2 regions of the Paenibacillus sp. KACC 21273 genome follow, and region 1 is predicted to be linked to the other one. Evidence: predicted binding sites of a transcription regulator. Region 1 holds the regulator's gene; the other holds the start of a gene.
What was found. Region 1 encodes Rex, which represses fermentation and respiration genes when NADH is low (regulators of the CRP and FNR family bind a similar motif). Its sites were predicted from a motif close to TTGTGAAATATTTCACAA; they were not measured.
Positions count from the first base shown of each region.

Region 2: the regulator Rex is predicted to act here: its motif matches at 2,842-2,859, upstream of adhE (bifunctional acetaldehyde-CoA/alcohol dehydrogenase).

Region 1 covers NZ_CP117876.1:2,030,359-2,036,457, forward strand. Annotated here, with positions in the region: gene dinG (ATP-dependent DNA helicase DinG) at 205-3,099, shown strand; gene PQ460_RS09245 (redox-sensing transcriptional repressor Rex) at 3,096-3,743, shown strand; gene PQ460_RS09250 (amidohydrolase) at 3,736-5,043, shown strand; gene PQ460_RS09255 (cell wall elongation regulator TseB-like domain-containing protein) at 5,074-5,619, shown strand; gene PQ460_RS09260 (methyl-accepting chemotaxis protein) at 5,712-6,099, opposite strand, start outside.
Region 2 covers NZ_CP117876.1:1,863,242-1,869,340, reverse strand. Annotated here, with positions in the region: gene adhE (bifunctional acetaldehyde-CoA/alcohol dehydrogenase) at 157-2,769, opposite strand; gene PQ460_RS08470 (Crp/Fnr family transcriptional regulator) at 3,101-3,823, shown strand; gene PQ460_RS08465 (winged helix-turn-helix transcriptional regulator) at 3,936-4,253, opposite strand; gene PQ460_RS08460 (uracil-DNA glycosylase) at 4,433-5,122, opposite strand; gene PQ460_RS08455 (ThuA domain-containing protein) at 5,308-6,039, opposite strand; gene PQ460_RS08450 (sugar phosphate isomerase/epimerase family protein) at 6,060-6,099, opposite strand, start outside.

The sequences.
Region 1 (6,099 bases):
GATTGCGAAGCAGTCATTCAAAGGATTCATTTGCAACAAGCGACGACAAGAACGATTTTCTCCACGCAGCGCCTCCCATAAAAAAGCTGAAATTTGAATAACTCCCCACCCTTTGATTTTCAAAACGGTCTTCTTCTGGTATGCTGATAGGTGAACATTTCGACATCAGGTTGAGACGACAGCAAGGAGAGGATTTAGACATCCATGAAATTTGCCGTACTGGATTTTGAGACCACAGGTACTCAGTCCACCGATGATATTATTCAAGTTGGGCTTGCCATTATAGATCATGATTTAAGTATTTCTACTGTATATTCTTCTATGGTGAAGCCGGGAGTGCCGATTCCTCCTTTTATAGAAGGTTTAACAGGAATTAAAAATGAAGATGTAGAGAACGCTCCAGAGTTAGACGATGTTATTTTGGAGATGATTCCTCTATTAGAAGATGCTGTGCTTGTCGGGCACAATGTCGGTTTTGATTTAGGATTTTTGCAACGCGCTTTGGATCAGACTGGATATTTGGCATTTACAGGTCGAGTGCTGGATACGATGGATCTGTTACGTATCTTTTTCCCGAATCTATCGAGCTACCAGTTAAGCATGGTAAGTAAAGACTTGGGATTCGTTCATGATCGTCCTCATCAAGCAGATAGTGATGCGTTAGCGACTGCTCATGTATTTCTAAAGTGCTTGGAAGAGTTAAATGATCTACCATTAATTACAGTCCAGCGTTTATCTGAATTATTTGATAATCAGGATAGTGATCTCGGTTGGTATTTTGATGGCGTGCGGATGGAGAAAGAAGCACAGCCGATTCAAGATTTGGACGAACATCGCTTTTTCCGTCAATTGGCGTTAAAAGTAGGCGATTGGAATGAAATTTTGCCGGCTCATGAAGAGCGAGGTAATATGCCACTTGCAGATGTTTCATTTGATGAATTTTTAGAGCAAGTGAAACAAAACTTACGTAATCTGCTTCCTAACTATGAAGAACGGGAACCGCAGAATCGTATGTTTGAAGAAGTGATCAAAGCGATGACCGATGATAAGCATCTATTGATCGAAGCAGGAACAGGAACAGGCAAATCGCTAGGGTACTTATTACCTTCGATTTATCATAGTGTCAAAGAAAACGATCGTGTCATGGTAAGTACGCATACGATTAACTTGCAAGAACAGTTGCGAGAACGCGATATTCCATTATTGACTCAAGTTGTTCCATTTGCATTTCGTGCTGCCGTATTCAAAGGACGCCAGCATTATTTGTGTCTGCGCAAATTTGAGCATAAAATAAATACAAAAGAATTTCAAAGCCCTAAAGAAGATGTATTGATTGCAGCTCAAATGATTGTCTGGTTAAATGCGACAGAAACTGGCGATGATGAAGAACTCAATATGGGTAATCGTGGTGCTGACTTCTGGGAAACGGTAGCCAGTGATACCGATTCTTGTCTGGGTCGTGCATGTCCATGGTTCCGCAAATGTTTTTACCATCGTGCGAAGCATGAAGCAGGTACAGCAGATGTAGTCATTACCAATCACTCGAAATTATTTACCGATGTCAAAGCAGGGCATCAATTGTTACCTGCTTATGATCGCTTGGTTATTGATGAAGCACATCATCTAGAAGATGTTGCAGGTAAGCACTTGGGTATGCATATGAAATATTTCACATTGGTTCATCCACTGTTAAGATTGTTCAAAGACAGCAAAAATGGTCAGTTAGCGATTTTGCGTCAACAATTAGGTTCTTCTGGCAATGAACGTGGTATGGATTGGGCGATAGCGATTGATAATCTATATCCTGAAATTGTAGATGTCAAAGAAAACTGGGATAAATTAAGTGAGTTACTATTTGCTTTGTTACCTCAGCGTAGTGATGCCGCTCCTGGTGAAGCCGGGCAGTTCACGCTTCGACTTTTACCGGAAAAGCAACCGACCGAATGGAATGTGATTACAGAGCTTGAGAATCAGATTCATATCGGCCTTAGTCAGTTGATTCGTAAAGGCGAGCAAGTGATGAATCAGATCAAAGACAGCGATGAGCAGTTAGGCACAGATAGTCTGGTAACAGATGTGTCGGGTCTATTCAAAGACTTAACAGTGGTACGAGATGATCTGCGTCAATTTGTGAAGCTGGAAAGTACAGATACAGTCTACTGGTATGAAGCTAATGGGAATTACCGTAGCAAGTCTTTACAGATGTATGCTGTACCGGTTGATGTGAGCAAGCAATTGAAAGAGTACTTTTTTGATAAAAAGAAAAGTATTATTTTGACATCAGCTACTTTATCAATAGAAAAGAAATTTCAATATATGATTGAACAGTTAGGGCTTGTAGAAGCGGAAAAAGAAGGTCGATTGATGACTGAACAGTTATCTTCACCTTTCAATTATCGTGAGCAATCGCTGTTGTTAATTCCGCGCGATTTTCCAAGTGTCAAAGGCAGTGTTGGTGATGCGTTCTTTGTAGATACGTTAGCGAACTCATTAGCGGAGACTGCCAAAGCGACCAATGGACGAATGATGGTGTTATTTACCTCTTATCGGATGCTCAAGCAGGTGTATGAGCCATTGAAAGAGAAGTTATCACATAGCGATATTGCAGTATTTGGACAAGGGGTCGATGGAGGAAGTCGTACCAAGCTCACTCGAAGATTCCAAGAGCGTTCCGCTTCGGTGTTACTGGGTACAAGTAGCTTCTGGGAAGGGGTCGATATTCCAGGCGAAGCGTTAACCTGTCTGGCGATCGTACGTTTACCTTTTCAACCGCCTAATCATCCACTGCTTGAAGCCAAAAGTGAACGGCTGAAAAAAGAAAAGAAAAATCCATTTATGAAATTATCTGTACCGCAAGCAGTTATCCGTTTCAAACAAGGTTTTGGTAGATTAGTACGGACATCTAGTGATCGGGGAATCGTTATTGTCTATGACACTCGTGTGATCGAGTCCTATTATGGCAAGCATTTTCTATATTCATTGCCCGGTCCCAAAATGGAACATATGCCGACAGAGCAGATGGTACCCCGTATTACAGAATGGCTTAGCCAGGCCGAACCTGAAAAGGAAACTGTAAATCAAGAGGGGGAGCAAGCATGAAATCCGACAAAATATCAGAAGCAGTCGTGCGAAGACTACCTGTATACCTTAGATATCTGAACGAACTTCACACACGTGAAGTTCCTACAGTGTCTTCGCAAGAACTGGGACAAAAATTAGACTTGAATCCAGCACAAATTCGCAAAGATTTAGCTTATTTTGGAGATTTTGGACGTAAAGGGATCGGTTATGATGTATCGTATTTGATTGAGAAAATACGTCATATTTTAAAATTAGATCAACAAATCAATGTGGCACTTGTAGGCGCTGGTAATCTAGGGCATGCCCTTTCTAACTATAATATGTATCTAAAAGAAACAATGAAAATCGTAGCTGTGTTTGATTCCAACGATTCGAAAGTAGGCTCTTTAATCAATACATTAGTCGTACAGCCTATTGATGAACTTGGAATTACAGTCAAAGCGAGAAGTATTCGTATCGGAATTGTTACAGTGCCTAATGTTGAAGCACAGCGTGTAGCAGATCAGTTAATTGAAGCAGGGGTCGAGGCTATTTTGAACTTTGCACCGATTATTTTGAAAGCTCCACCGCATATTCGTGTGCATACTGCTGATTTTACAACGGATTTATTAAGCCTTGCCTATTATCTGGAAGATGGAAAGGAACATGAAACTAATGAATAACACCTCGAACAAATGGGTCATCAAAAACGGTATGTTTGCTGTAATGAGCGAAGAGAAATCAATGCTTTTTGGACATATGGTGATTGAAGATGGATGGATTACGTATCTTGGAGAAGAAGAACCTGTGATCGAAGAAGACACAACCGTAGTGGATGGCAATCATTTGTTCTTTATTCCGGGTCTAGTCAACAGTCATGGTCATGCAGCGATGTCGTTGTTACGTGGATATGGAGATGATCTTGCTCTACAAGTATGGTTACAAGAAAAAATGTGGCCGATGGAAGCGAAATTTACAAGTGACGATGTGTACTGGGGAACTGCTCTGTCTGTATTAGAAATGTTAAAAGGCGGTACAACTACATTCCTCGATATGTATGATCGCTCAGAACGTGTAGCCGAAGTGGTAGAACAATCGGGTATGCGTGCAGTATTGATGCGTGGTGTAATCGGCTTGTGTTCAGAAGAAGAACAAAAGCAAAAGCTAAAACAATCAATCGACTTTGCACGTGATTGGCATGGTCAAGCGAATGGACGTATTACAACGATGATGTCTCCACATGCACCGTATACTTGTCCACCTGCATACATCGAACAATTTGTACAAGCAGCTCATGATTTGGATTTGCCGCTGCATACACATATGTCTGAGACACTAGCAGAAGTTCAATTAAACGTTACAGATTATGGATTACGTCCTGTAGCTCATTTGGAGAAATTAGGATTTTTCACTCGTCCAGCATTGTTAGCGCATGCTGTTCATTTGAATGATGAAGAGATCGAAGTGCTTGCTGAGAATAAAGTAGCGATTTCTCATAACCCGGGTAGTAACCTCAAATTAGCAAGTGGTGTAGCACGTGTACCTGATCTGTTGCGTGCAGGCGTTGTTGTGTCTTTGGGAACAGATGGCCCGGCAAGTAATAACAATCTGGATATGTTTGAAGAAATGCGTTTGGCTGCTCTTATTCATAAAGGAGTATCCGGCGATCCAACAGCTGTGCCTGCATTAGAAGCATTGAAAATGGGTACTGAATACGGTGCAAGATCTGTATTTTTGAATGATGTAGGTACATTCGCTGTAGGAATGAAAGCTGATATTACAGCACTTAATGTAGATCAACCGCATTTCTTACCACGTACTGATTTTATTTCACATACAATCTATTCTGCATCTGCTAAAGATGTATTGCATGTCTGGGTAGACGGTAAGCAATTGATCAAAGACGGTATATCATTAACATTGGATGAAGAAAAAATTCGTCATGAAGCCCAAAGTGCTTTTGAAGGTTTGCTTAAACGCTAACTGGAAGTCGACAGGAAAGGATGGCGTGTTTTGCGAAATTTGGGAAGTGGCAAGTGGATTGCAATCATTATCGTTGTAGTAGGATTGCTGATTTTAGGTGTAAATCAATTTTATGTGCATGTAATGGCAAAGCCATGGAGTAAAGAACAACTGGCTATTAACAGCGCACAGGAAAAAGCGGATATTGTATCTGTGACGCGTACGTTCAATTCCGTCTGGACAGATAGTTCAACGTATTGGGTTGTAGAAGGTAAAAATACAGCACAAGAAGATCTAATGGTCTGGGTCAAATTTAATATAGACGGTTCGGTAGCAGAAGGAGCTAATGCAGTGCATGTTGAGAAAACAGCAGGTACAGTATCCTATCAAGCCGCCACCGATCTTTTGCAAAAAGATTTGCCTGGAGCAGAAGCTGTACGAATTGTACCTGGCTCATATAATGGAAAATATGCATGGCAAGTTTTTGCCAAACTGAATGAACGTTATTATTATCTTTTCTACAATTTCCGTGATGGAACCAAATTAGGTGGACCTATGGAATTGCCTGCAACTTTAAAAGGAACAGGGCAAGAATAACATCATCAAGCTCAAACCATATAAAAAAGCATGATCTAAGGAATTCATATACTGAATCCAAAGATCATGCTTTTTTGTTAATTAAGCATAGATTATAAACGGAATTGCAGTACCGTATTTTGTAATTTCTCAGCCATAGAATGAAGTGTAGCGGTATGAGCTGTACTTTCTTCCAAGAAAGCTAATTGTTCTTCTGTAGCTGCACTTACGCTTTCAGTGTTAGAAGCAACATGATCGGTCAAGCTTGAGATATTTTCCATAGATTTGACAATCTTCTGTGAATGTTCCGATAAATGATGGATAGAATCAGTCACTTCTTTAATTTCAGAAGTGGTATGATCGGTTAGAGATTTAATGGTATTAAACAAATTACCTACAGAATGAGCCGCAGCAATACCTTGACTTACTTCTTTAACCATGTTTTCCACCGATTTGGTAGCACCTTTTGTTTCACTTTGAATAGCATTGACAAGTGCTCTC
Region 2 (6,099 bases), 170 kb from region 1:
TATTTTCTATTTTCAACAGCGTATCTTGAGAGTCTATTTTTAGAGATACCATTTAAATAAGAAGAAAAAAAGGATCATCTCCAACGACTCTGCTATAAAAGCATTTGTGGAGTGATCCTTTTTTCAATCTACATGATTACTATTTCAAAAGTATACTTATTCAAATCTACCGTAGAATGCGTTGCGGTATACATCAGCTAGTTCAGTCACTAAAGGTAATTTAGGATTCGCTGTTGTACATTGATCTTCAAATGCACGGTCAGCAAGGTAATCGACACGAGATTCAAAGTCTTTTGCATCAAAGCCTAAAGCTTCAAATGTTTCTGGAATACCTAATTTACGGTTCAAGTCACGAATAGCATTGATCAAGCTGTTTACGCCCTCTTCAGTTGTACGTGCTGGCAATCCTAGGATGCGTGCAATTTCAGCATAACGTTCGTGAGCGATAAAGTGAGAATATTTAGGGAACGATGCGAATTTAGTTGGTTTTTTCGCATTGTAGCGGATAACGTGTGGCAACAAGATCGCATTGGTACGACCATGTGCTGTATGGTATTGTCCACCCCATTTGTGTGCCAAGCTATGGTTAATACCTAAGAATGCATTCGCAAATGCCATACCTGCAATCGTAGAAGCATTATGCATTTTTTCACGAGCCAGTTTGTCGCCTGTTAGAGCAGACTGTTCTAGATATTGGAATACCAGTTGAATCGCTTTGATCGCTAGTCCATCGGTAAAGTCACTTGCCATTACAGATACATAAGCTTCAATTGCATGAGTCAATACGTCCATACCTGTATCAGCTACAGCTACGCGAGGTAAAGAGTATACAAATTCAGGATCGATAATCGCTACGTCTGGTGTTAACTCATAATCAGCCAAAGGATATTTAGTGTTGCCTTTTTCTTTATCTGTAATAACCGCGAACGATGTTACTTCAGAACCTGTACCCGAAGTTGTAGGAATAGCTACGAATTGTGCTTTTTGTCCCAAATGTGGGTATTTGTAAATCCGTTTGCGGATATCCATGAATTTTTGTTTTAAGTTATCAAATTCAGTATCAGGGTATTCGTAGAACATCCACATGCCTTTAGCAGCATCCATAGGTGATCCACCACCAAGAGCGATAATGCAGTCAGGTTGGAAACGTTCCATCATTTGACGACCACGCTCAACTGTAGCTGTAGATGGATCTGGCTCTACATCAGAGAACACTTCAACAACTACTGGAGTCTGACGTTGACGCAAGTAATGTTGTACTTTTTCTACATAACCAAGTTGTACCATCATCGCATCTGTTACGATCACAACACGGCTAATATCAGGCATTTTAGCAAGGTATTGAGTTGCACCTTTTTCAAAATAAACTTTAGAAGGTATTTTGAACCATTGCATATTCACAGTACGACGAGCCACCCTTTTCACATTAATCAGATTCACTGCACTTACATTAGAAGAAGTAGAGTTACGACCATAAGATCCACAGCCTAGTGTTAGAGATGGTAAGTTAGTATTGTAAAGGTCACCGATAGCTCCGTGTGTAGAAGGAGAGTTCACGATAATACGTCCAGTTTGTAGACGGTTAGCGAATTTTTGAATAACTTCATCATTATTAGAATGGATAGCTGAAGAGTGACCCATACCGCCAAATTCTACGATTTGTGCAGCACGTTCAATCCCTTGATCCGCATTTTTAACTCTATAGCAAGCCAACACAGGGCTTAATTTTTCAGCAGATAATGGGAATTTCGTACCGACACCTTCTAGTTCAGCAACCAATATTTTGGTGTCTGCTGGAACAGTAATTCCACAAAGTTCAGCAATTTTTACAGCAGATTGTCCTACAATAGAAGGATTCACTGCACATTTATCTGTATTCATTGCACCGTTTGTTAATTTGCCTGCTTCTTCTTTTGTTACAAAGTAGCAACCGTTATCGATCATTAATTTTTTTACTTTTTCATAGACAGGTTCTTCAATAACTACAGCCTGTTCAGAAGCACAGATCATACCATTATCAAACGATTTGGAAAGAATTAAGTCATTAACAGCTTGTTGTAGATCAGCACTTTTCTCGATAAAAGCAGGAACGTTACCAGGACCTACGCCAAGTGCAGGTTTACCACAGCTATATGCTGCTTTAACCATTGCGCCACCACCAGTAGCTAAGATCATAGCTACATCAGGATGGTTCATCAAAGCATTTGTTTTGTCCATTGAAGGAGCATCAATCCACTGGATACAATCTGCAGGTGCACCATGTTTTACAGCTGCTTCAAGCAAAATGCGAGCTGCTTCTTTACTACAATTCTGTGCAGATGGATGGAAGCCGAAAATGATAGGGTTACGTGTTTTAATTGAAATTAATGATTTGAACATCGTTGTTGATGTTGGATTTGTTACAGGTGTAATCCCCATAATGATTCCGACAGGTTCAGCGATTTTTTGGAAGCTTTCATAATCATTGTCTTCAATAACACCGACTGTTTTATCATTTTTGATGCTGTGGTATATATATTCAGTAGCAAACATGTTTTTGATAATTTTATCTTCATATACACCTCTACCTGTTTCTTCAACAGCCAGTTTAGCAAGATACATATGTTGATCCAGACCAGCTAACGCCATTGCTTGTACGATGTTATCAATTTGTTCTTGATTCATATTCATAAATGCAGCGTGCGCTTTGTTAGCTTTATCAATTAATTTTTGAATTTCTTCCTGTGCACTCAATTCCACGTTGCGACTAGCATCATTTTTTACAGCCATTTCTCTCATCCTCCTCAGAATGTGTATTGCTTTTGTCTACGCACTGATCATAGCATAGAGACATAAATCATAATGTGATATTTTTCACAATCAATTTTTATTTTTTAAATTTATTCTATTTCATTTTTTCCTTTTGCATTTTAATATAAAAAGATGTATGATAATAGTGAAATTAATCACAAAGTATGAAGAAGCTTTTCTTCATTTGTAAGTCATCATTGTTACTATATAATGTAGAATTTAACTAATCATTTAATTTCCAATTTTTTTCCTAAAATGTTATGCATTATGATTAATTTCACGTATAATTGAAATAAAGGGGCGAATAATAATGAACAAGTCTTTAGAAGAAACTCAACCACGTCATAATACAGCATGCTTTTCGGAAATTAATCAGGAACGATTACTTAACCATTCTACAGAACGTAGTATCGCAGCAGGATCTCATTTATTCTGGGAAGGCGATTTATCCGATAAATTATATTTCCTTAAAAGTGGACGCGTTAAATTAACGAAATCAACCGATGAAGGTAAAGAATTGATTCTATATATGTATCAAGCAGGAGATATGATCGGTCAAGCTGACCCATTCTCTGGTACACGCCTTGGATTTACAGCAGAAGCAATAGAAGATACAGAAGTTGCTGTGATCGAACATAAAGAATTAGAATTAATGATCTGTCAGTATTGCGACTTTGCAATCGACTTTATGAAATGGATGGGAACGCATCACCGTCTGACTCAGACTAAAGTGCGCGACTTGATGTTATATGGTAAACCAGGTGCACTCTGCTCTACATTGATTCGTTTAAGCAATACGTATGGTGAAGATTACAATGATCAAGGTTCTATTTTGATTAACAAAAAAATCACGCATACCGACTTATCGAATATGATTGGTGCTACTCGTGAAAGTGTAAACCGGATGCTTAGCGATCTACGTAAAAAAGAAAGTATCGAATATGAGCACGGTATGATCATTATCCATGACCTTGAAGCTTTACAAGAAGTATGTCACTGTGAATTATGCCCTAAAGAAATATGCAGAATCTAATGAATATTCAGTATCTTCTATACACTTACCTGTTTAGACAACTAAAGATACCAAAAAAGCTTTCCGTGTGTTACTCATAGCGGAAAGCTTTTTTTGATTCATTCATAGCGTACTATTCTACCCAATGCTCTGCCCAGTTCTGAATCTGCTCCATAACCGGCTTAAGTGCACGACCTTTGTCTGTTAACTCATATTCGATTCGAACAGGAGTCTCTGGATATACCTGACGAATCAGAATTCCACTGCTTTCTAGATCTTTCATTCGTTCAGATAGCATTTTGTCGCTCATCATCGGAATCAGATTAGAAATATCTTTAAAACGTTTAGGACCACTCATTAATGATTGAATAATTAGACCATTCCATCTTTTTCCTAAAAATGAAAACGCGGTCTCAAAACGGGGACATAATCCCAACTGGTGTTGCTCCATGTTCTCTCACCTCTTCAATTGTTCCGAAACACGGGATCGGATAGTCATAAGCTCGTATTTCATCATATTACGATGTTAACTTACGATTAGTTAGTACATATATTTTAGCATATTTTACCTGAAAAGAGAACGAAAACATTACATAATTACAGATTAATGCTCAATCTTTCAACATTATATTATGATTGTAGCGTTAAATCGATCAATTCTCGCAAAATGACCAGATCTTCTGCGATAATAGTTGTCAATGATCTATTATACAATACTGCCGCAGGATGATACATAGGAAAAATCCAGTATTCCTGTTCTGACCAATGATATCCCTGATCCATATGATCGGCATCGACTTGTTGAATATGACTGCGCCGTGCTTGTCCATGAACTTGAGAGACTTGGTATCCTTTGCCTAGTAATCGTTGCAAAGCAATATTGCCAAGCGTAATAATAATTTGCGGTTGTACCGTTTCAATCTCAGTATCCAAAATAGGTGCAAACGCAAATACTTCATACGAAGTCGGCGTACGATTCGATCGGCTTGATCGTTCGGCTGTATGTTTACCTTGAATCATTTTGTCTTTATATGGACGACTACGTACAGTACTTGTAATATATAGATCATTTCTTGTAATATTCAAAGCATCAAAATAACCGTCTAACACTTTACCTGCTTGTCCACAAAAAGGAATCCCTTTTTCAATCTCATTTGCTCCCGGTGCTTCCCCTACCATCATCAATCCACCCGGAAATTTACCATAACCACCTAAAAATCCTTCTAACCGATGTCCGGCTACTCGCTCCAAACATTCGCTAATTCGTGTTGGCGATAATGGAACATTGCCAATCTGTGATTCTCTCTGTGCTTTAGACATCCATGCACTCCTTTCTATCACTAATCTACATGGTAGAGTGCTTTCATCAGTGTATAATAGCGATCTTGCTGGATAAAATCCCAAAAAAAGTACGCCTGTAGGCTATTAACCATACACGCGTACTTTTGAAAGATTTATTTTTTATGATTAATACTGTCTGGAACTCAGTTTGTTTGGTATAGCTGTTACGCCATTACTTTACTACCAAGTGCACGTGTAGGTTCTGTGCGACCGAATTCAGGACGTGTATTTATTGCAGGATACGCCCAGCGTACAGCGTTAGAGATAATGTGCATAATATCCTGATTGTAATACGTTGGATACGTCTCATGACCTGGACGGAAGTAAAAGACTTTACCATGTCCACGACGATACGTACAACCGCTACGGAATACTTCTCCGCCTTCAAAGTTGCTCAAGTATACCAATTCATCAGGAGCAGGAATATCGAAAAATTCACCATACATTTCTTCTTTATCCAATGTGATTGAAGGGTTAACACCTTGAGCGATAGGATGCGTAGGATTTACACACCATAGAATTTCTTGCTCATCGGCTACACGCCATTTTAGATCACAACTGGTTCCCATTAATTGTTTAAATGGTTTGGAGAAATGCCCTGAATGAAGAACGATTAATCCCATACCTTCATTGACTCTTCTTGCTACCGCTTCTGCAATATCATCATCTACTAATTCGTGAGCTGTATGTCCCCACCATAACATCACATCGGTAGAATTCAACACAGACTCTGTCAAACCATGTTCCGGCTGATCGAGTGTAGCTGTACGGCAGGCAAAGCCTTCCTTCGATAGCCCATCCGCCAGAACAGTATGAATCCCATCAGGATATACTGCTTTGACATCATCACGGATTTTCTCATGTACAAACTCATTCCAGACCGTTACATTAATCATAAAAAACTTCCTCCTCTATATTAGACCCACCACATCTCACCAAGTTCTTCCTCAATCAAA